DNA from 2 places in the Pseudarthrobacter sp. MDT1-22 genome. Region 1 is predicted to be linked to the other one. Evidence: predicted binding sites of a transcription regulator. Region 1 holds the regulator's gene; the other holds the start of a gene.
What was found. The regulator HspR, encoded in region 1, represses chaperone genes until heat shock. The targets are predictions, from matches to a motif close to AAGTTGAGTCNNNNNGACTCAACTT.
Positions count from the first base shown of each region.

Region 2: the regulator HspR is predicted to act here: its motif matches at 9,450-9,474, upstream of clpB (ATP-dependent chaperone ClpB).

Region 1 is NZ_JBTNDK010000015.1:83,161-95,181, forward strand. It holds gene ACX80M_RS13215 (MMPL family transporter) at 1-1,592, shown strand, start outside; gene ACX80M_RS13220 (NAD-dependent epimerase/dehydratase family protein) at 1,598-2,527, opposite strand; gene ACX80M_RS13225 (TetR/AcrR family transcriptional regulator) at 2,656-3,432, shown strand; gene ACX80M_RS13230 (hypothetical protein) at 3,502-3,729, shown strand; gene dnaK (molecular chaperone DnaK) at 3,951-5,831, shown strand; gene ACX80M_RS13240 (nucleotide exchange factor GrpE) at 5,834-6,520, shown strand; gene ACX80M_RS13245 (DnaJ C-terminal domain-containing protein) at 6,616-7,596, shown strand; gene ACX80M_RS13250 (heat shock protein transcriptional repressor HspR) at 7,612-8,037, shown strand; gene urtA (urea ABC transporter substrate-binding protein) at 8,407-9,672, shown strand; gene urtB (urea ABC transporter permease subunit UrtB) at 9,707-10,591, shown strand; gene urtC (urea ABC transporter permease subunit UrtC) at 10,588-11,730, shown strand; gene urtD (urea ABC transporter ATP-binding protein UrtD) at 11,727-12,021, shown strand, end outside.
Region 2 is NZ_JBTNDK010000023.1:8,786-20,806, reverse strand. It holds gene ACX80M_RS16360 (hypothetical protein) at 21-335, shown strand; gene purF (amidophosphoribosyltransferase) at 422-2,101, shown strand; gene purM (phosphoribosylformylglycinamidine cyclo-ligase) at 2,098-3,258, shown strand; gene ACX80M_RS16345 (VOC family protein) at 3,342-4,121, opposite strand; gene ACX80M_RS16340 (DUF3073 domain-containing protein) at 4,352-4,585, opposite strand; gene ACX80M_RS16335 (septum formation family protein) at 4,861-5,502, shown strand; gene ACX80M_RS16330 (hypothetical protein) at 5,601-5,969, shown strand; gene ACX80M_RS16325 (ribbon-helix-helix domain-containing protein) at 6,193-6,342, shown strand; gene ACX80M_RS16320 (VOC family protein) at 6,339-6,734, shown strand; gene clpB (ATP-dependent chaperone ClpB) at 6,760-9,417, opposite strand; gene ACX80M_RS16310 (YciI family protein) at 9,625-9,876, shown strand; gene ACX80M_RS16305 (sulfate/molybdate ABC transporter ATP-binding protein) at 10,111-11,172, opposite strand; gene ACX80M_RS16300 (ABC transporter permease) at 11,169-12,021, opposite strand, start outside.

The sequences.
Region 1 (12,021 bases):
TTTTTGCGCTCTGTGCCGCCATCCTGCTGGTGTTCGGCATGGCAAAGCTCGGCTGGATCCAGCTGAGCGGCCAAAGCCAAGGCATCCTGTCCATCTTGGTGATCGGCGCGGCCACGGACTATGCCCTGCTGTACGTGGCGCGGTTCCGCGAGGCCCTGACCCACACACGCAACCGGACGGAAGCGGTGCTGACGGCGTGGAAGGCGTCGTTCGAGCCGATCCTGGCTTCCGGCGCCACTGTCATCATTGCCTTGCTCTGCCTGCTGTTCTCGGACCTGAACTCCAACAAGGCGCTGGGCCCCGTTGCGGCTGCGGGCATCCTCTGTTCGCTCTTCGCCGCGCTGACCCTCCTGCCCGCCCTGATGGCACTTTTGGGCCGGGCCGCGTTCTGGCCGTTCCGCCCCAGGCTGGTTCCGGCGGGCGAGCGCGAGCCCGAGCTGGTCACCGGCCTGGAAGGGCAGAAGGGCATCTGGCGGGCCACCGGTTCGCTGGTCTCCCGCCGCCCACGCACGGTCTGGGTCGCGTCGGTCCTCCTCCTGCTGGTGGCTTCGGCGGGGGTGCTGCAGCTGAAGGCCAACGGCGTGCCGCAGACCGAGGTCATTCTCACCGCGTCGAATGCGGTGGACGGCCAGGACGCGCTGGCGCGGCATTTCGACGCCGGCAGCGGCAGCCCCGCCGTCGTCATCGCGGACGAAAGTAAAGCCGATGAAGTGCTGGCAAAGGTCAAAGCGGCCGACGGCGTGGGGGACGCCTACCTCCTGGCTGAAGGCAGGCTGCCGATCACCGGCGCCCCCGGGACTCCCAGCGAGCCTGACGTCCACGACGGCAAGGTGCTGATCAACGCCACGCTCAACTACGCCGCGGATTCCATTGAGGCGGAGGATGCGGTCAAGGCGCTGCGCGAGGAGGCAAAAACGGTCGACGCCGGCGCGTTGGTTGGCGGCGTGACCGCCACTGCGCTGGACACCAACACCACCGCCCAGCGCGACCTGGTGATCATCATCCCGATCGTGCTGGCGGTCATCCTGCTCATCCTGATGCTGCTGCTGCGATCAGTCTTGGCGCCGGTCCTGCTGGTGCTCTCCGTGGTGCTGTCGTACGGCGCGGCCATGGGCGTTTCGGCCGTGGTCTTCAACAGCCTGCTCGGATTCCCCGGCGCCGACGCCACCGTGCCCCTGTTCGGGTTTGTGTTCCTGGTTGCCCTGGGTGTGGACTACAACATCTTCCTGATGAGCCGGGTGCGGGAAGAGTCGCTGAAGCACGGGACCCGGCCGGGCATCCTTCGCGGACTCGGCGTGACCGGCGGAGTGATCACTTCGGCCGGCGTGGTGCTGGCCGCCACGTTCGCCGCACTGAGCGTCATCCCCATCATGTTCCTGGTGCAGCTGGCCTTCATTGTGTCGTTCGGCGTACTGCTGGACACCGTGCTGGTGCGCTCGCTGCTGGTCCCTGCGCTGGCGTACGACATCGGCCCGCGCATCTGGTGGCCCGGCAAGCTGGGCCGGACGGAGCTGGATGCCGCGGTGCGGCGGGAGGTTGGCCCGGCCGAGCCCGGCCTTCATCCCGCGTCAGAGACTGCCAGCCGCCGCTAGGGCACCTAGCACTGTGCGCGCCACCAGGCCACCGTGGCAGCGGCGGCCTCGCGCAGAGGTGTCGGGCGGATCCCAAGTGCGGTCTCGCTGGCGGCAGATTCCATCACAAACGGCCGCTCGAACTGGTAGAGCATTTCGGCAACTTCGCGGAAGTCTTTCGAGAACACACCCATGGTCCGGAGCGCCCAGCCCGGAATGGCTCCAAGCTTCGGCGCCTGCACTCCGCCAGTCTCGGTGAACGCTGTGGCCAGCTGCCGCTGCGTGACTGCCGGACCCGTGGGCGCGTGCCACACCCTGTTCCACAGCGACGGCGTCGCCGCGGCGTGGATCATCGCGGCGGCCAGGTCCGGGACGTACGTGAATGAATGGGGCTGATCGGCGCTCCCGATGACCCAGACTTTCTTGCCGGCCAGGACGGCGGGGACCACGCGCTCTCCGGCATGTGAGGTTCGCACCCGAGGGCCAAAGAAATCGCCGGCAACCACGCTGACGGTGTTGGTCGGAGAGACGTCCCGCGCCTTGAGCAGCGCGGTGCGGACGCCCCGCTTGCCGCCCTCGGCAGTCCGCGGACCCGCCTCGACCATGGGGCTTTCAGGCTCGCTGTACGAGTAAAGGCTCTCGGGAAAAACGACGACGGCGCCTGCCTCGCCTGCTGCGGATAGCACCGTTTGCTCGGCCCGGGGCAGTTCTGCTTGCCACGCGTCCACGGTGTAGGAGGAGCCGTGGATGCAGTGGAAGACGGCGGTGGCGCCCGCGAAGGCGTCCCGCAGCTGGGCGGCATTCTGGACGTCGGCCTTCACCCGTTCCACCAGCGGATGCTTGGGGCCGCTGCCCGAACGGGTGAGGATCCTGACGTTTTTCCCCTGCTCAGCGAGCTGTTCTGCAACTGTCCAGCCCACGGGGCCGGCTCCGGTAACAACGTAGACATCGTTCATGACTTCTCCTCAAGGGATTTCCGCTAGAGAGCGCTGCTCTCCAACAAGCGTGCGCCTTGTCCTGGAGGCCTGTCAAGAGCAGTGCTCTCAATTGTTGACACTGCTCTGATTTGTGCCATGCTGGAGCGATGAATGACCCTGCCGCGGCCGCGGAACCCATCCTTCGGACACCGCGGGAGCGCGCCCGGGCCCAGACCATTGCCGACATCGTCAGGCTGGGCAGGGAGCACCTGGCAACGCAGGGCGCGGCCGCATTGTCCCTCCGCGCCGTGGCAAGGGATCTTGGCGTGGTCTCCTCCGCGGTCTACCGCTACGTGGCCAACCGCGACGAGCTGCTCACGCTGCTTCTGGTGGACGCCTACAGTGAGCTCGGCGACGCCGTGGATGCCGCGGTGAACGCGGTGCCGGTGCGCGACTTCGATGGCAGGTTCAAGGCGCTCGGCCGGGCTGTCAGGGCATGGGCGTTGCGGGAGCCTGCGCGCTACGGCCTGCTATTCGGGAGTCCGGTCCCCGGCTACCAGGCCCCCTCGAGCCAGACCGCAACCCCGGGAACGCGCGTGATCTACCGCCTGATCGGCATTCTCGACGGCGCCTACCGGGCAGGTGCGCTGACCGCCACGGCGCGCACCGCCGTCGTACCTTCTGCCCTGTCCGCCGACCTTGAGGCGATCCGCAGTGAACTTGGGCTGGCCATGCCGGACGAACTCCAGGCGAACGGTGCCCTCGTGTGGACGTCGCTCTTCGGGGCCGTGAGTTTTGAGGTTTTTGGCCAATATGGCCCGGATACGTTCCGTGCCCGGGGCGAACTCTTTGAACACCACCTCACTGTCCTCGCGGCGATGGCGGGGCTCGTGCCTGAGGGAAACCCGCGGGACGACCCGAAGTCTGCGGCCACCCCTGTTTAGCCCGCCTCCGGCTGAGTAGACTCCAAATGCGCCCGGATGGACGCGGAGACTCAAAGGAGAGATCACGTCATGAGTAAGAACACCGCACCTGAAGAAGATCGCCGCAAAGGCAGCACCGAGCCCGGGCTGGAGGGTGAAGGTGGCCAGTATGAGGAAGGCGACTACGGCGAGGCCGGCGTCGTGGGCGGGGCGGAGAACCAGCCCCAGGAGGGCGACTATCCCGAAGGTGACTACGGCGAGGCCGGCTCTGTTGACAGCGCCCGTGAGGTGGAAGTGGACGAGGACGAGAACCGGTAGCGGCCGTTCACCCACAGCGAACTACTGCCAGGGACGGGGATTTTCCGCCTGAAATCCCCGGGATTCCGGGGGTTCGCCTGAGGGTGCCGTGACCCAAAAATCCAAAGTTGAGCGTACTCCGCTCAACTTTGGATTGACATCGCTTGTGCCTTGAGTAAAGTTGAGTGCAGAACGCTCAACACGAGCGCCAGCAAGTTTCCAAGGAAAGAAGGAAGCAACACATGTCACGTGCAGTAGGTATCGACCTCGGAACCACCAACTCCGTCGTCTCCGTTCTCGAAGGTGGCGAGCCCACCGTTATTGCCAACGCCGAGGGTGGCCGCACCACGCCGTCCGTCGTTGCATTCTCCAAGTCCGGCGAAGTCCTGGTTGGCGAGATCGCCAAGCGCCAGGCCGTCAACAACATCGACCGCACCATTCATTCCGTCAAGCGCCACATGGGCACTGACTGGAGCGTCGCCATCGATGGCAAAAAGTACACGGCGCAGGAAATCTCCGCACGCATCCTGATGAAGCTGAAGAACGATGCCGAGTCCTACCTCGGCGAAAAGGTCACCGACGCCGTCGTCACCGTTCCCGCGTACTTCAACGACGCCCAGCGCCAGGCCACCAAGGAGGCCGGCGAAATCGCAGGCCTCAACGTCCTGCGCATCGTCAACGAGCCCACCGCGGCCGCTCTGGCGTACGGCCTGGACAAGGGCAAGGAAGACGAGCTCATCCTGGTCTTCGACCTCGGCGGCGGAACCTTCGATGTCTCCCTGCTGGAAGTCGGCAAGGATGAAGACAACTTCTCTACCATCCAGGTCCGCTCCACCGCCGGTGACAACCACCTTGGCGGCGACGACTGGGACCAGCGCGTTGTTGATTACCTGCTGAACCAGCTCAAGGTCAAGGGCATTGACCTGTCCAAGGACAAGATCGCCCTGCAGCGCCTGCGTGAAGCCTCGGAGCAGGCCAAGAAGGAACTCTCTTCTTCCAGCAGCACCAACGTTTCGCTCCAGTACCTCTCCGTCACCCCCGATGGCCCGGTCCACCTGGACGAGCAGCTGACCCGCGCCAAGTTCCAGGACCTCACGAAGGACCTGCTGGACCGCACCAAGAAGCCGTTCCAGGACGTCATCAAGGAAGCCGGCATCAAGCTCTCCGAGATCGACCACATCGTCCTCGTGGGCGGTTCCACCCGTATGCCCGCTGTCTACGACCTGGTCAAGGAACTGGCCGGCGGCAAGGAACCGAACAAGGGCGTCAACCCGGATGAAGTTGTAGCCGTTGGCGCAGCACTCCAGGCCGGCGTTCTGAAGGGCGAGCGCAAGGACGTCCTGCTGATCGACGTCACCCCGCTGTCCCTGGGCATCGAAACCAAGGGTGGTGTGATGACGCACCTGATCGAGCGCAACACCGCCATCCCCACGAAGCGGTCCGAGACCTTCACCACGGCTGATGACAACCAGCCGTCCGTGGCCATCCAGGTCTTCCAGGGCGAGCGCGAGTTCACCCGCGACAACAAGCCGCTGGGCACGTTCGAGCTGACCGGCATCGCGCCGGCTCCGCGCGGCGTCCCGCAGGTCGAGGTCACCTTCGACATCGACGCCAACGGCATCGTCCACGTCTCCGCGAAGGACAAGGGCACCGGCAAGGAACAGTCCATGACCATCACCGGTGGCACCGCGCTCTCCAAGGAAGACATTGAGCGCATGGTCAAGGACGCCGAGGAGCACGCAGCCGAGGACAAGGCCCGCCGCGAGGCGACCGACACCCGCAACACCGCGGAGCAGCTCGCTTACTCCGTGGACAAGCTGATCGCCGACAACGCCGACAAGCTGCCCGAAGAGGTCAAGACCGAGGTCAAGGCCGACGTCGACGAGCTCAAGAAGGCCCTCGAAGGCACCGATGACGCAGCCGTGAAGACCGCGTTCGAGAAGCTCCAGGCTTCCCAGTCGAAGCTCGGCGAAGCCATTTACGCCCAGGCCGGTTCGCCGGACGGTGCCACCGGTGCCGCAGGTGCCGAAGGCGCCGCTGGTGGCGCCCCCGCCGGCGACAAGGCTGCTGATGAGGACATCGTCGACGCCGAGATCATCGACGAAGACGAAGCGAAGAAGTAGCCATGCCGCACCACGGTAACGAGGAAGAGCACAACTCATCCGCGAACCAGGAGCCGATCATCCGGGACAACCGCAAGGTTGACCCGGTGACCGGGCAGGCCCGGCACCCGGAGGGCGAGCAGCCCGCTGCCGAGCCGGTGGGAGAGCCCCTAGTGGGCGAGCCTGTTGGCGGCGAGCTTGGTGACAGGGACGGCGATGCACTCGCCCAGGCCGAGGAAATCCTGAACGGCATCGAGGTGCCGGCCGAGGAATCGGTGGCACAGGGTGCCGGACACGCTGAAGCTGCCGAGCTGAAGAACGATCTCCTCCGCCTCCAGGCTGAATACGTCAACTACCGCAAGCGCGTCGAGCGCGACCGGGCCGTGGCAGGGGAGATGGCTGTTATCGGCGTCCTGAACTCCCTGCTGCCGGTACTGGACGACGTCGATGCTGCCCGCCAGCACGGTGACCTGACCGACGGCCCGTTCGCCGCGATCGCCACCAAGCTGGAGAACGCGCTGAAGACGTACGGCCTGGTCCGCATTGATGAGACCGGAGTGGAGTTCGATCCCACGATCCACGAGGCCCTCATCCAGCAGCCGGGAGAGGACATCGAGGTTGACACCGTCAGCCAGGTCCTCCGCTCCGGCTACCGGTCAGGCGAACGCGTCCTCCGCGCAGCACAGGTTATCGTCGCAGTTCCTGCGTAGCATTTACCCCATCGAGATGGCAGTTCGCGGCAGTGATTCGCAGGAACATTGCCGCGAACTTCCATCTCGGCACAGAGATTTGAAAGGAAACGCCATTGGCTAGCCAGGATTGGGTGGACAAGGACTTTTACGCGATCCTTGGTATCGCCAAGGACGCTTCCGACGCCGACATCAAGAAGGCCTACCGGAAACTTGCCCGCCAGCACCACCCGGACACCAACTCGGGGGACGCTGCGTCGGAGAAGAAGTTCAAGGACATCTCCGAGGCCTATTCAGTGCTGTCTGATCCGGACGAGCGCCAGCAGTATGACGCCATCCGGGCCATGGGTGGCGGCGCGCGCTTTGCCCCCGGCGGTGCCGGTGCCGGTGCCGGGAACGGCGGCTTCGAGGACATGTTCGGCGGCCTGTTCACCGGCGGCGCGCGGCGCCAGCCCGGCGGGTTCAATACGTCAGGCGGCATCCCGCCCGAGTTTGCTGACCTGTTTGGCGGCGGCGGCTTCGGCGGCCCGACGGGCTTCCAGCGCCCGCCGCAGAAGGGTGCCGACCGTACGGCTACGACCAGCATTTCCTTCTCCGGGTCCATCCGCGGCACCACCATCGGCCTGCGCGAACCCAGCGGTGACGTCATTGACGTCCGCGTTCCCGCCGGCATCAAGGACGGCCAGAAAGTGCGCGTCCGCGGCAAGGGCCAGCCAGGGCCCGCCGGCAACGGCGACCTCATGGTGGCCGTGTCCGTCAAGCCGCACGAGTTTTACACGCGCGACGGCGACAACCTCCGCATCCATGTCCCGGTCACCTTCCCGGAAGCTGCTTTGGGCGCCGACATCCAGGTCCCCACTATCGACGGCGAGACCGTCAAGGTCCGTGTTCCGGCCGGCACGCCTTCGGGGCGTACGCTCCGGGTCAAAGGCCACGGCGTGAAGACCTCCAAGGTCACCGGCGATCTCCTGGTGACCATCGACGTCGCGGTGCCGAAGAACCTGAACAAGGAAGCCGAAGCAGCCGTGAAGGCCTTTGCCGAAGCCACCGCCGACGCCGATGTCCGTGAAGGCCTGGCCGCCAAGGCCCGGCTCTAAGCAACGGAGCAGACCGTGGACATCAGCGCTGACCAGCCGATCTTCGTGATCTCCGTCGCGGCTGAACTGGCGGACATGCACCCGCAGACGCTCCGGCAGTATGACCGGCTGGGCATTGTTTCGCCCAGCCGGGCGCCGGGGAAGTCGCGCCGCTATTCGCAGCGGGACATCAATATGCTGCGCGAAGTCCAGCGGCTGTCCCACGAGGGCGTCTCGCTCGAAGGCATCAAACGGATCCTTGAGCTCGAGAACCAGGTGGCCGCGCTGCAGCGCAGGGTGGGCGAGATGACCGAGGAGCTGGGCCGCCGTCGTGATCCTCTTGATTCGCGGATCTTCGCGGCCGGTGCCGCCGGTGATGTGGTCAGCCTGGCACGGGGCCAGCGCCCCCGTGCGCGCTCCCAAGCCGTGGTGGTCTGGCGGCCCAGGGCGCTGGGCGAATAGTCGCCACTCAGGCAGTCGGCCGACGCATAAATAGCCCTGCCCGCCGCTCGGGTGTTGCGCATAGCCGCAGGTGAGACCCGTTTCACGGCGCTGGGCCGGATTATGTCCGGCTACCGGGCCAAAGTTACGCCGCGGCAGGTTTCCCGCAGGTTAACTCTCCCAGGGCCCGTTTTCCCGCGGTTTTCTCCCGCACGCCTGCCGTGCGCCTCAACTCCCGGCCGGCCCGGCGAGCGCCCCGAAACGGTCTCGAAACCAACCGGGCAGGCGCTGAAACAATTCGCTCCTACGTTCATCGCAAGGGGTCACTTCTGACGGACCCCGGAGGCGAGCCGCTGCCCAGGGCAACGGCGGAGTGAGAAGCAGGTACACATGAGGGTTTCGGTCACCAAACGCGCTTTCTATTCCTTGGCGGCAGCCGCCATGGCCACTGTCCTGGCAGGCTGCGGCAGCCAGATCGCGGATCCGGCGTCCGCAGGCTCCACCGCCAGCAGCGGCACTTCCTGTGTGGACACCTCGGGCAGCAGCATCAAAGTCGGGTTCATCAACTCGCTGTCCGGCACCATGGCCATCAGCGAGAGCACCGTCTTCGACTCCCTGTCCCTGGCTGCCGAGGAAATCAACGCTTCCGGCGGTGTCCTGGGCAAGCAGCTCGAGGTCATCAGCGAGGACGGCGCCAGCGAACCGACCAAGTTCGCGGAGCGCGCCGGGAAACTGATCCAGCAGGACTGCGCGGCCGCGGTATTCGGCGGCTGGACCTCCTCGAGCCGCAAGGCGATGCTCCCTGTGTTTGAGGCCAACGACGCGCTGCTGTTCTACCCGGTGCAGTACGAGGGCCTGGAGTCGTCGAAGAACATCTTCTACACCGGCGCCACCACCAACCAGCAGATCATCCCGGCGTTGGACTATCTGGCCGAGCAGGGAACCAAGTCCCTGTTCCTGGTCGGCAGTGACTACGTCTTCCCGCGAACAGCCAACAAAATCATCCAGGCCTACGCCGCGGCCAAGGGCATCGAAGTCCTCGGCGAGGAGTACGCCCCGCTGGGCTCCACGGAATTCTCCACCATCGTCAACAAAGTCCGGGACTCCAAGGCCGACGCGGTCTTCAACACCCTCAACGGCGACAGCAATGTGGCCTTCTTCCGCCAGTACAAGAGCGTTGGCCTGACCGCCGACACCATTCCCGTGGTCTCCGTGTCCATCGCCGAGGAGGAAGTCCCCGGCGTCGGCCTGGACAACGTCGAAGGCCAACTGACTGCCTGGGACTACTACCAGACCCTGGACACGCCAGCCAACAAGAAGTTCGTGGCGGCGTTCAAGTCGAAGTTCGGCACCGAGCGCGTAACGAGCGACCCCATGGAAGCCGCCTACACCTCCCTGTACCTCTGGAAGGCAATCGTGGAGAAGGCGGGATCCTTTGAGGTGGACAAGGTGCAGGCCGCCGCGGACGGGGTGACCTTCGAGGCGCCTGAGGGCCTGGTCACGGTCAACGGGGAGAACAACCACATCACCAAGACCCCCCGCATCGGCAAGATAAACGCGGAGGGCCTGATCGACACGGTGTGGTCATCGCCCGCGGCGGTTGAACCGGATCCGTTCCTGGCCACTTACGACTGGGCCAAGGACCTGACCAAGTAACGGCCGCGGAAACATCGAGGAAAGGCCTGCTGGAATGGAACTCCTGATAGGGCAGATGTTCGCCGGACTCAGCCTCGGCTCCGTGCTGCTCCTGGCGGCACTGGGACTGTCGTTGACCTTCGGCCAGATGGGGGTCATCAACATGGCCCACGGCGAGTTCATGATGGCCGGGGCCTACACGGCCTTTGTGGTCCAGCAGGCCATCTCCGACGCCGGCGTATCGCTGCTGGTGTCCATTCCCGCAGGCTTCCTGGTGGGAGGTGTCCTGGGGCTGGTGCTCGAAGCGGTGCTGTTGCGCCGCATGTACCACCGGCCCCTGGACACCCTTCTGGTCACTTTCGGGGTGGCCCTGATCCTGCAGCAGGCCGCACGTGACATCTTCGGGGCACCCAGCGTCGATGTCCGCGCACCGGGATGGCTGCAGGGGAACATCGAGTTGCTGGGCGCTCCCATCCCGCTGACCCGGCTCTTTATCCTGGGGCTCTCGCTGCTGTGCCTCGCCGGCCTGGTCCTCCTCCTGAAGGCCACGCCGCTCGGGCGCCGTATCCGGGCCGTTGTGCTGAACCGGGACCTCGCGGAAACGAGTGGGGTGTCAACCCGGCGCAGCGACCAACTGACGTTCTTCATCGGTTCGGGCCTGGCCGGCATCGCCGGCGTCGCGGTCACACTCATAGGTTCAACAAGCCCGTACCTCGGCACCAACTACATAGTGGATGCCTTCCTGGTGGTGGTGGCCGGAGGTATCGGCCAGATCAAGGGGGCCGTCATCGCTGCCTTTGCCCTGGGAGTGCTGCAGTCCGTCTTCGAGTACTCGACGACGGCCAGCATCGGCAAGGTCCTGATCCTGATCGTGATTGTGGTGTTCCTCCAGCTTCGGCCGCAGGGCATCTTCAGCCTCAAAACAAGGAGCCTGGCATGAAAAGCCTGTTGCGCGGGCGGTTGGGAACCGTGGCCGGATTCACCCTTGGTGCGGTCCTGGTCCTGGGCGTTGCACCCGCGCTGCTTCCGGCGTTCAACCTCGGCCTGCTAGGGAAGTTCCTCTGCTTTGCCATCGTGGCAGTCGGTATCGGCCTGGCGTGGGGACGCGGCGGCATGCTGACCCTGGGCCAGGGGGTGTTCTTCGGACTCGGGGCCTACATCATGGCCATGCACATGAAGCTGGCCGACGCATCGCTCTTCGGCGGCTCCGGGGTGCCGGACTTTATGTCCCTCTACGGCAGCGGCGAGGTTCCAGGCTGGTGGGAACCGTTCCGGAGCCCCGCAGTGACGTTCCTCGCCGTGGTCCTGGTTCCGGGGCTGGTGGCACTCGTCCTGGGCTTCGCGATCTTCAAGCGCCGCGTCAAAGGTGCCTATTTCGCGATTCTCAGCCAAGCGCTGGCGGCGGCCTTCGCAGTGTTCCTGATTGGCCAGCAGGCTACAACCGGAGGGTCCAACGGACTGAACGGATTCCGGTCATTCTTCGGTTTTGACCTGAAGGACCCGAACAACAAGCTCATGCTGTACATGATCGCGGCGGTGGTCCTGCTGCTGTCGGTCGCCATTGCCCGGCAGCTGATGCACAGCCGTTTCGGCGAGCTGCTGGTGGCGGTCCGGGACCAGGAGGAGCGCGTCCGTTTCCTGGGCTACGATCCGGCGACCGTCAAAACCGTCATCTACGTGGCTGCCGCCGTCCTGGCAGGCGTCGCGGGGGCGTTGTTCGTCCCGATCGTCGGGATCATCTCGCCTGCGGACGTGGGCGTGATCCCGTCCATCGCATTCCTTATCGGCGTCGCAATCGGCGGCCGCGGCACCCTTCTGGGGCCGGTCCTCGGCGCCGTCTGCGTCGCCGCGGCCCAGTCCAGCCTGTCATCCACTTTCCCGTCCTTCTGGGAGTACTTCCAGGGCCTGCTGTTTGTCCTGGTCATCGGGTTTATGCCGGGCGGGCTTGCCTCATTGCCGGCCCTGCTGGGCAGGCGGCGCAGAACGCCGCCCGAAGCGTCAGATCCCGTAGCGCCGCCCGACGCGCCAGATCCCGACGTTGAAGAGCGAGCCACCAAGCCTGAGGAGGTCAGCAGATGACGACGCCCACGCTGCTCCCTGACGGGGAGCCCCAGGCCGGGGGTTGGCGCCGCGGCCGGCCAAAATACCTCGAAGTCCGTAACCTCTCGGTTTCCTTTGACGGATTCCTCGCCGTGGACAACGTCAACCTTGATGTGATCCAGGGCGACCTGCGGTTCTTGATCGGACCCAATGGTGCCGGGAAAACGACGGTAATTGATGCCATCACCGGGCTGGTGCCGGCTACGGGATCGGTGAACCACACCGGCACAGAGATCCTCGGCCGCAAAGTGCACAAGATCGCCCGGCTGG
Region 2 (12,021 bases), on a different contig from region 1:
TGATGAGTAGGCTAGAGGGCATGGCTTTTGAAGAAACCCCCGCTGAACGCCGCGAGGTCACCGTCCGCCGGGCACCGAAATATGTGCCGTTCCTCATCCTCGGCGCCCTGGTGGGCGCAGCGGTGGCTGCCGCCGTCGCATACGGTCTCCCCGGTGACGAATCCTTCGAGCGCGGCTCGGTGTTCGGTTTCTTCCTGGTGATGTTCGGCGCCGGCGGCGCGGTGCTGGGCGCCGTGGTGGCCCTGCTGCTGGACCGGCGGAGCGTCAAGCGCCAGAAACGCGCCATCGTGGAAGCCGTCCCGGATTCAGAGCCCGACGACGGCGCGCAGCCCTAGGTTCCAACACCGTCGTCCGGCCTCCGGGCACAGTCACAATGCCGGCGGCGGAAAAGTCGTACCGCATCTCGTGAGATAATCGACCAGTGGCACGCGGCGATGGAAAACTTTCTCATGATCTTCTCCCTGGCGAAAAGGGACCTCAGGACGCTTGTGGCGTTTTCGGGGTCTGGGCGCCAGGTGAAGAAGTAGCAAAACTAACCTATTACGGGCTGTATGCATTGCAGCACCGCGGTCAGGAGTCGGCTGGTATAGCTACCAGTGACGGCAAGCGGATCAACGTCTACAAGGACATGGGCCTCGTATCCCAGGTCTTCGACGAGACCACGCTGAACACCCTCACCGGGCACCTGGCGGTGGGACACTGCCGCTACTCCACCACCGGAGCCAGCCACTGGGCCAACGCCCAGCCCACCCTCGGCGCCACCAGCACCGGCACGGTTGCCCTGGCGCACAACGGCAACCTGACCAACACGGCCGAGCTCAACGCCATGATCATGGAACGCAACGGCGGCCAGCTCAGCGGCGAAATGAAGCAGGGCAACACGTCGGACACCGCCCTGGTCACGGCACTGCTTGAAGGCGAGGAGGGCAAGACCCTCGAACAGACCGCCATGGAGCTGCTGCCGAAGATCAAGGGCGGTTTCTGTTTCGTGTTTATGGACGAAGGCACCCTCTACGCGGCACGCGATACCTACGGCATCCGCCCACTGGTCCTGGGCCGGCTGGAGCGCGGCTGGGTGGTTGCCTCCGAGCAGTCCGCCCTGGCCACCGTGGGCGCCAGCTTCATCCGCGAAATCGAGCCGGGTGAATTCATCGCCATCGACGAGGACGGCGTGCGTTCCAAGCGCTTCGCGGAGGCGACGCCGGCCGGCTGCGTTTTCGAATACGTTTACCTCGCCCGTCCGGATGCCGCCATCGCGGGACGCTCCGTGTACGAGTCCCGTGTGGAGATGGGCCGCCAGCTGGCCCGCGAAAACACCCAGGACGCGGACATCGTCATCCCGGTCCCGGAGTCCGGCACCCCCGCGGCCGTGGGCTACGCCGAGGAATCCGGCATCCCGTTCGCGCATGGCTTCGTCAAGAACTCCTACGTGGGCCGCACGTTCATCCAGCCCTCGCAGACCCTGCGCCAGCTGGGCATCCGGCTCAAGCTGAACGCCCTCGAGTCCGTGATCCGCGGCAAGCGCGTCGTGGTGGTGGATGACTCGATCGTCCGCGGCAACACCCAGCGCGCCATTGTCCGGATGCTCCGCGAGGCCGGCGCCGCGTCCGTCCACATCAAGATCTCCTCCCCGCCGGTCAAATGGCCGTGCTTCTACGGGATCGACTTCGCTTCCCGCGCGGAACTGATTGCCAACGGCGCCACCATCGAGGAAATCTCCCAGGCCATCGGCGCCGATTCCCTGGCGTACATTTCCGAAGACGGCATGATCAACGCCACCAGGCAGCCGCGCGAGCGCCTCTGCACGGCCTGCTTCACCGGCACGTACCCCATCGAGCTCCCGGGCGCGGACAAACTGGGCAAGAACCTGCTGGAGCGTACCGACCTCGGCGGCCTCACCCCGTCGCCCTCTGCCCTCCCCGGCGCAACGGCGGCCCTTGCGATCGACGCCGAGGAGGACCCGGCGGAGAAGGCCGGCGCCACCGGCTGCGATCCGGGACCGGACGCCGAGTTCGAGAACCTGCTCACCGAAGAAGACCACGTGCCTGCGATCCGCCACGAAGCCACCATCCCCGGCGCTGAAAAGAAAGAGTCCGTATGACTTCCGCAACCCCCGCCGCCGGTAACAGCCCACTGATCCCCGCAGGCATCACGTACGCCTCCGCCGGTGTTGACGTTGAAGCCGGCGACCGCGCCGTGGAGCTGATGAAGGGTGCCGTGAAGGCCACCCACAATTCCTCCGTCATCGGCGGAGTGGGCGGCTTCGCCGGCCTGTACGACGTCTCGCGCCTGCTGACCTTCAAGCGCCCGCTGCTGGCCACGTCCACCGATGGCGTGGGCACCAAGGTTGCCATTGCCCAGGCCATGGACATCCACGACACCATTGGCTTTGACCTGGTGGGCATGGTGGTTGACGACATCGTCGTAGTAGGCGCCGAGCCGCTCTTTATGACCGATTACATCGCCTGCGGCAAGGTTGTCCCCGAGCGTATCGCGGACATCGTCCGCGGCATCGCCGCGGCCTGCTCCGTGGCCGGCACCGCCCTGGTGGGCGGCGAAACCGCCGAGCACCCCGGACTGCTGGGCGAGCACGAATACGATGTTGCCGGTGCCGCCACCGGTGTTGTCGAGGCCTCCGACCTGCTGGGCCCGGACCGCGTCCGCGCCGGCGACGTTGTAATTGGTATGGCCTCCTCCGGCCTGCACTCCAACGGCTACTCCCTGGTCCGCCGCGTCATCAACCACGCCGGCTGGGCACTGGACCGCCAGGTCTCCGAACTCGGCCGCACGCTGGGCGAGGAACTGCTGGAACCCACCCGCGTCTACGCTGCAGACTGCCTGGACCTTGCCCGCGCCTTCCCGGTGAACAGCGCCAACGCCGTGCACGGCTTCAGCCACGTCACCGGCGGCGGCCTGGCCGCCAACCTGGCCCGCGTCCTGCCGCAGGGCCTCGTGGCCACCGTGGACCGCGCCACCTGGGAGCTTCCGGCCATCTTCAAGCTGGTCTCCGAGCTGGGCAACGTCCCGCTGGCCGACCTCGAGCGCACCCTGAACCTCGGCGTGGGCATGGTGGCCATCGTGTCCGCCGAAGCCGCCGACGCCGCCGTGGCCCGCCTCAACGACCGCGGCGTCCCGTCCTGGATCATGGGCACCGTCACCGCGGACTCGGATTCCATCCTCAAGACCGGTCCGGACTACGTCCAGGGCGCCAAGGGTGTGGACGGCGGCGCCGTCCGCTTGGTCAACGCCTACGCCTAAACCCTCATCGAGTGCTCCGCAATCGCCCTTTTGAACCTTGAAAACGGCGGTTGCGGAGCACTCGATGCGTTAAGCGTCAGGCGCTAAACCTCCAGCAGGCTGAACACACCGCCCTGCGGATCCTTGAGGGTGGCCGTGGCGCCGGGAGTATCGTCGTCATCCGGCTCCGGCGCGATCAGCACTTCCGCGCCCGCCGCCACGGCTTTCCGCACGGCATCGGCCACGTCGGTGACGCCGAAGTAGATCTGCCACCTGGCAGGCGCCTCGGCCGCGACGATCCCGGCCACCTCCGCGCCGTTCACCATCAGCGTGCTGTACGTCCCGCCGTCGTCCTGGGGATACTCGGTCACCTCGTGGCCGAACAGCTGCTGGAAGAACCCGACGGCGGCCCGCGGCTCGGGCGTCAGCAGCTCCGTCCAGGACAGCGCACCGGCCTCGTTGTACCGGCCGGAGCCCGTGTGCGTTCCGGGCTGCCACACGCCGGTGGTCCCGCCGCCGGGAGGATCCACAAACACCATCACGCCGGTGTCCGCCACTTCCTCGGGGCCGATCTGCACTGCGCCGCCGGCTTGGGGAACTTCCTCGGCCAGCGCACCGGCGTCCTCGGCCGCGAAGTAGATGTTCCATTGGGCGTGCGTGCCGAGAGATTCCTGGTGCGGGTTCTGCGGCGCCACCACGGCCACCAGGTCCTCCCCCACGAACGCCTGGGCATAGCTGCGGCCATCGGGCGTGGGCAGGTCCTTGAAGGTCCACCCGAACACCGCTGCGTAGAAGGCCTTGGCTGCCTCCACGTCCCGGGTCTGGACGTCAGCCCAGCACGGTTCACCGTGGCGGTAGCTCGTGGATGAGGAGTTTCCTGGCATGGGAGGTCCTTTCGCGGGCGGCACACGCATCAACGCCTCCAGTCAACACCAAAAAGCCCGCCACCGGCACCGGGTTCCGGCGCAGGCAACGGGCCTGATAACTGAGGCCAGCACCGCGGGTCCGCTGGGATCCGGGGTGCTGAAAAGAAGCGCTGTACTAACGAACGGCGTCCGAACGTACTGCAGCGTCGCGGGGCCGGGCGCCTTGCGGCGGGGCCGGCGTACAACAACTAGCCGATCCGACGGGTGTGTACCTCGTCGTCGTCTTCTTCCAAATCGTCCGCGTACTTATCCACATAAGCCGAATAATCCGGTTCAACCGGGTCATTCGCGAAATGGCTCGTGGCACGACCTTCAGGACCTTTGAGCTCTCGCTGAAGGGCCGAATAGTCAGTGTTCGGGGAATAGTACTTAATATCCCGAGCCTGCTTGGTAGCTTTTGCCTTTTGACGGCCGCGCCCCATGGCGTGACCCCCTTTTGTACTCGGACCGGAGGTGGTCACCTTGGCTATCGGTGAGGCCCCGGAATGTTTGGTCAATTTGTCGTAACACCTAGATTACATGCTTTCCGCGCCCGGTGCGCCCCGGCCCGTGCGCGCGGACGCCATGTCGGGTACCCTATCCGCGGCGACGCGCGGGGTTCCCGGCTTTTTTGTTGGATAGAGTCTCTTCATCAGCTGCCGATCCGGGTGCATGGGGCGTGCAGCATCACGAGGCGACACCCAGGAGGGGTATCCGGATGGAGAACCAGGAATCGCGCCCCGTCCCGCCCAAACCCGGCGCTCCGCCCACCGCAGGGTTGCCGCAGGTGGCGGTCACGGCGCCTGCCATGGAGGGCCCGGTCCGGAAGCCCCGGCAGGTCGCGTCTACTTTCCTGAAGGCCGTCTTTGTGGTGGTTCTGCTCGGCGTGGTGGGAGGCCTGGTGTGGCTCGCCGTGTGGCTGGATTCCGAGGCGCCCCAGACGTCCGACGACGGCGGCTCGGGGATCGTGGAAATCTCACCCACTCCCCTGGTCACGCCACTCCCGCTCCCCCGTGAGGGTGTGGAGCCGCCGGACTACCGGCTGGGCGACTGCTTCAAGGATTTTGACCCCGAGGCTTTGCGGTCAACGGTGGTGGCCTGCGATACAGGCCACTCAGCCCAGCTTGTGGCCGTTTTCCGCTACCCCGCCGTCGGCTCCTATCCGGGCCGGGAGGCCCTTGCCGCCAAGGCCCTGGAGGCCTGCCAGGCGGCCAAGCTGGGACCGGCAGCGAACGAGTACACGCTGAACTTCCAGCGGGCCTACCCCAGCAGCACCAGTTGGGAATCAGGCGACCGGCGCGTGGACTGCTACGTCACAGCCGACGGCGGGAACGTCATCAACGCCAGCGCACTGCCCTAACAGACCGCATTACACGCGAACGGATACAGAGCCTACGGCTTCATTGCATTCGGCGGTTCGCTGGTTTGACCTTTGGGCTGGGGGTTTAGACTCGGGGCATGTCAGCTCTTTGGGGGACGCAGACTCAGCGCACACGGGTCCTGTTCGTTTCGGCCGCACTTGTGGTATCGCTGACGGGCTGTGAGCACGGTGGCCCGGCTGAGGGTGCGGCTGGCTCCTCGTCCCAAGGCGCAACGGCGCAGCCCGGCAAATACAAACTGCACTTCCTGTGCGAAGGACCCGCCGACGTCGAGTTGTCATTGGCGAGCTGGGCAGGCGCCGCCGTTCTGGAACCAGTCCGTGTCGCGTGCGACGGCGGGGTGTTCGCGGCGCAAGTGAAGCTGGACACCGACGGTGCAGACTTCACCATGAATCCCGGCAGCGGCCCAGACGGACGCTATGCCTTCAGGCTCGTTCCCGCTTCGTAGCGGCTTGGAGGAAATTGAGCGCGATGACTGGCGCAGTTTCTGTTGCCAAGCCTGCTGGCGGCGCCCGACCCGATCATCGTCAACGTGACCTCGCGCCTGGGCTCCCTGTCGGCCAGGCCAGCGGTACGTTCGCAGACCTGTCAACAGGTTATGCCTACAAGATGTCCAAGGCGGCGCCGAACATGCTGACCATCGCGTTGGCTCAGGACCTTCAGGGGCGGGTGTGGCCGACAAGACACAGTCCAACATCTACCTGCCAACAGACCTAGTCAAGCAGGTCAAACACGCAGCAATCGAACGCGGACTATCACTGTCGTCGTTCGTCGAAGAAACGCTGACCCAGGCCCTCAACAAGGAAGGTTCAACCAAATGAGAGTTACTCCGATCCGCTTCGTGCGGAACATCGAGCTCGCCAACAAGTTTGATTCCACCCTTGGGTTGAACGAGAACGCTGCAGCAACAAGCGGAACCTGGGCGGACCTGCACGGCAACGGCGGGCAACTTCGGCTCCACATTGCCCAAGCGGGAACCACACACTCAGATGCCGGAGCAGTAGCGCTGCACTTCTCCACGGACGAAAAGCTGGAGCTCACCGCAGAGCGACTAAGAGCTGCCGGATATGCCCCGTCGGACATCATGGACGAAACGTTCGGCCGTTTCATCACCGTCAATGACCCTGACGGATACCGCATCCAAGTCAACGAAATGGATGCGGACCACCAAAACCTCAGCTATGAAATACGGGAATCTGCTGCCCCGAAATAGGGTTCGCCCGAGCCTTGCAGGACCGCTATTCCTTCCGCCGCACCACCAGGCCCGTGCCGGCCGGAGCACCGCCGTCGGGCGCTGCCAGAGCCTCCAGTCCTTCGATGGTGAGTTCGTCGACGTCGGCCGCGGTGTCCACGAGCACCGTGTCACCGTCCGCGATGTCGCCGGACAGGATGGCCCTGGCCAGACGGTCACCGATCTCGCGCTGCACCAGCCGGCGGAGCGGCCGGGCACCGTACGCGGAATCGAAGCCGGACATGGCCAGCCAGGCGCGGGCGCCGTCGGACACGTCCAGGGAGAGCCGGCGATCACGCAGCCTCCTGCCGAGCTCGGCCACCTGCAGTTCCACAATCTCCGCCAGCTCGTCAACGGTCAGGGCCTCGAACAGCACAATCTCGTCCAGCCGGTTCAGGAACTCCGGCTTGAAGGACGCGTTGACGGTGGCCATGACCGCGGCCCGCTTGGCCTGCGCGTCCAACGACTGGTCCACCAGGAACTGACTGCCCAGGTTGGACGTCAGCACCAGGATGGCGTTGCGGAAGTCCACGGTCCTGCCTTGGCCATCGGTGAGGCGGCCGTCGTCGAGCACCTGCAGGAGGATGTCAAAGACCTCCGGATGGGCCTTCTCCACCTCGTCCAGCAGGATCACGGAGTACGGCCGACGGCGGACGGCCTCCGTCAGCTGGCCGCCCTCCTCGTAGCCGACGTATCCCGGAGGGGCGCCCACCAGCCGCGCCACCGAGTGCTTCTCGCCGTACTCGGACATGTCCAGCCGCACCATGGCGCGTTCGTCGTCGAACAGGAAATCCGCGAGCGCCTTGGCCAGCTCCGTCTTGCCTACGCCCGTGGGCCCCAGGAACAGGAACGAACCCGTGGGCCGGTTGGGATCGCTGATGCCGGCCCGGGCACGGCGGACAGCGTCGGACACCGCGGCCACCGCCTTGGACTGGCCGATCAGGCGCTTGCCGAGCTCCTGCTCCATATGGAGCAGCTTCTGGCTTTCGCCCTGCAGCATTCGCCCGGCCGGAATGCCGGTCCACGCCGAAATGACCTCGGCAATGTCGTCCGCCGTGACCTCGTCAGCCACCATCTGGGCAGTCTTGTCCGTCACCGCCTCTTCGGCTGCGGCGGCCGCGTTCAGCTCCCGCTCCACTGCCGGAATCTCGCCATAGAGGATCCGCGACGCAGTCTCCAGGTCGCCTTCACGCTGCGCCTTGTCCGCCGTGGAGCGGAGCTCATCCAGCTTGGCCTTCAGGTCGCCCACCCGGTTGAGTCCAGCCCTTTCTGCGGCCCAGCGCGCATTCAGCGCGTCCAGCTCCTCGCTCTTGTCGGCCTTGTCCGCGCGGAGGGCGGCCAGGCGCTCCACCGAGGCGGCATCCTTCTCGTTCGCGAGGGCCAGTTCCTCCATGGTCAGCCGGTCCACGGCACGGCGCAGCTGGTCGATCTCCTCCGGTGCTGAATCGATCTCCATGCGCAGCCGGGAAGCTGCCTCGTCCACCAGGTCGATGGCCTTGTCCGGCAGCTGCCGGCCCGAGATGTAGCGGTTGGACAACGTGGCGGCAGCCACGAGGGCGGAGTCTGCGATAGTGACCTTGTGGTGGGCTTCGTAGCGTTCCTTCAGGCCACGGAGGATGCCAATAGTGTCCTCAACACTGGGTTCACCTACATAGACCTGTTGGAAGCGGCGCTCCAAGGCGGCGTCCTTCTCGATGTTCTCGCGGTACTCATCAAGCGTAGTGGCACCGATCAGCCGCAGTTCGCCGCGGGCAAGCATGGGCTTGAGCATGTTGCCTGCATCCATGGAGGACTCGCCGGAGGCGCCGGCCCCCACCACCTGGTGGATCTCGTCGATGAACGTGACGATCTGGCCTTCGGAGTTTTTGATCTCCTCCAGGACTGCCTTGAGCCGCTCTTCGAACTCGCCGCGGTATTTCGCCCCGGCCACCATGGAGGCGAGGTCCAAGGCGATCAGCGTCTTGCCCCGCAGGCTTTCCGGGACATCGCCCGCCACAATGCGCTGCGCGAGACCTTCGACGACGGCAGTCTTGCCCACGCCCGGTTCGCCGATTATCACGGGGTTGTTTTTGGTGCGGCGGCTCAGTACCTGGATGATGCGCCGGATCTCGGTGTCGCGGCCGATCACCGGGTCCAGTTTGCCTGCACGGGCCATCGCCGTGAGGTCCGTGCCGAACTTCTCCAGCGACTGGAACGTGTTTTCGGGGTCCGGTGTGGTGACCTTGCGGTCGCCGCGGACACCCGGCAGGGCGGCGAGCAGCGCTTCATGGGAGGCACCGGCGTCGCGCATTAACCGCCCGACGGCGTCACTCCCGGCAGAGAGCCCCAGCAGCAGCACCTCGGTGGAGACATAGGTATCGCCGAGTCTGTCGGCCTCGTTTTTGGCGTTCCGGATGGCCTGCAGCGCGGGCCGGGACAGCTGGGCCTGCTGCGTGGAGCCGCCCGACGTGGCCGGCAGTGCCTTGATGGCGCCACTCGCCTGCACGCTGACGGCATCCGGGTCGGCGCCCGTGGCGCGAAGAAGCGCGACGGCGACGCCCTCCCGCTGATCCATCAAGGCCTTGAGCAGGTGGGCGGGTTCCACCTGGGGGTTCCCTGCCGTGGAGGCGTTCATGGCTGCTGCCGAAAGAGCCTCCTGGCTCTTGGTGGTGAATTTGACGTCCAAAGAGAGCTCCTTCCGGGATGTGCATGATTGCTAAGTTGAGTCTACAACGCTCAACTTTGAGGAAATGCCCTCCATGCCCCATGTTTGCCGACGGCGAACTGCCTGTCCATAGCCGAGCGCTGCCCATGGAAGAATCCGATCCCGGCACCCCTCCGCCACGGCCCGCAAAGCCCTGGCCGAAGCGAGCCCCGAAGCGGCCGAGCCGGCATGAAAATGTGGATGGACTGGGCGGCCAAGGCCGGCGACGGCATTGTTGACCTCGGCACACCGCTGGGCGCCACCAAAGTCATGGACGGCTCGTCCGTCGCTGATACGGCAGCCACAGTGGGCGGCTACAGCATCATCCAGGCCGAGGATCTGGACGCCGCCGTTGCCCTGATGGACGGCCACCCACACTTCATGTCCGGCGCAGGCGCCACTATCGAGATCCACGAAACCCTCGATATCCCGGGGATGTAGGGCAGGCGGCTCCCCCAATGAGCCACCCGCCCGGTGGTCTGTTAGGCCAGTCAGATCAGGAGCAGGACATCGCCAGCGCAGGACGGATAGCGGGCGGCCACCGTTTTCACCGTTCCGCCGGTTTCCAGGTACGTGGTGCCCAGGCGGACGGACTTCAGCGATGTTGAGTTGCAGTGCTTGGCCGTGATGACCCAGCTTGCGACGCTGACCAGCCTACCCGCGTATTCCGCCTCTTCAGCCGGGGTAGATGGCGACGGCGCCGGCCTTGATCACGAAGTACACCTGCATGCCCGGCGCCAGCCCGAGATCAACAGAGGCAGCCGGCGTGATGTCCGCACTCAGCTGCCCGCCCTCCCCGGCGCGGACCCGGATCCCGTCCCCGTGCGGCTCCAGGTCGGTAATGGTCACGGCGAAGGAGTTCCGCGGGCTGCCATGCGCTTCGGTGAGGAAAACGGAAACGGCCGACGGCGGAAAGACAGCCACGCCCGGCTGCCCGGTAGGGAGCGGGGCGGCTGCGTCGCGGTGGCCATAGAGGTTGAGGGCACCGGCCCGCAGACCGTGTTCGGTCAGGTGGCCGGCCACAAAGTTGAGCCCGGCGAGTCCGGCCGCGAACCGGCTGCGCGGGCGCTGGAGGATGTCGCGGGTGGGGCCTTCCTCGCTGATCCGCCCGTTTTCGAGGATGACCACCCGGTCGGCCAGCATCAGGGCATCCAGGACGTCGTGGGTGATGATGACGGCGCGGCGGCCGGCCAGCACGCGCTTGAGCAGGCGCCGGAGCAGCGGCGCCGCATGGATATCCAGAGCGGCCATCGGTTCGTCCAGGAGGAGGAGCCCGGGGTCGGCGGCGAGCGCCCGCGCCACCGCAACGCGCTGCGCCTGGCCGCCGGAGAGCTCGGCCGGTCGGCGGGACTGCAGCTCCGTCGCCTCCACTTCCGTGAGCCACCGCAGGGCGGACTCCCGCGCGGCCTGCTTCGAGGCCCCCGCACTCCGGGGTCCGAAGGCCACGTTCTCCAGCACGCTCAGGTGCGGGAACAGCAGCGGTTCCTGGGCCAGGAGCGCCGTGCCGCGCCGGTGCGGAGCCGTCCATTCGCCGCGTCCGGCGGTGAGGTCGAACAGCGTCTTGCCGTCCAGTTCGGCCGTGCCCGAGTCCGGGTGCAGCAGGCCCGCGATGACGTTCAGCAGGGTGGATTTGCCCGCGCCATTGGCTCCCATAACGGCCACCGTTTCGGCCGGGCCCAGCGCGAGGGAGACGTCGAACTCGCGGCTGGCCACGGCGGCCTGAACCGAGAACGTCACCGGACCGCACCGCCCTGGCCGGGCGCCGGCGTCGTGCGTTCCCCGCTTAGTGCTGGGGCCCGTTCGGCGGCGCGGGGACTGCGGTACGCGAGCGCCACCACGGCAACCGCCACCGCCACGAGGACCAGGGAAAGCGCGACGGCGGCATCGGCGTCCGTTTCCCGCTGCAGGTAGATTTCCAGCGGCAGGGTCCGGGTCACCCCCTGCAGGCTGCCCGCGAACGTGAGGGTGGCGCCGAATTCGCCCAGGCTGCGGGCGAAGGACAGCACTGCGCCGGAGGCCAGCCCCGGCAGCACGAGCGGGAGAGTGACACGGCCGAGCACCGTGGTGGGCCCGGCGCCGAGCGTCGCGGCCACCGCTTCGTACCGGTTCCCGGCGGTCCGCAGTGCACCCTCGAGGCTGACCACCAGGAACGGAAGGGCCACAAACGTCTGGGCCAGGATGACCGCCGTCGTTGAAAAGGCGATCTGCAGGCCAGCCACTTCCAGCGTCCGGCCCAGCAGCCCCTGCCGCCCGAACGTGTACAGGAGTGCGATGCCGCCCACCACGGGCGGAAGAACCAGCGGGAGCAGGACCAGTGAGCGGAGGAAGCGCTGGCCGGGGAAGCTGCCGCGGGCCAGGACCAGGGCCAGCGGCACACCCAGCACGATACACAGGACGGTGCTGGCCGCGGACGTGCGCAGGCTCAACCCAAGGGCCTGCAGCGACGCTTCCGACGTGATCAGCGGGATGAACTGGGCCCAGTTGACCTTCGCCACCATGGCCGCGAGCGGCAGCACCACGAACAGGCCACCCGCAGCCGCCAGGACGTAAATCCAGCGTGGGACGCCGCCATACCCGCCGTTCCTG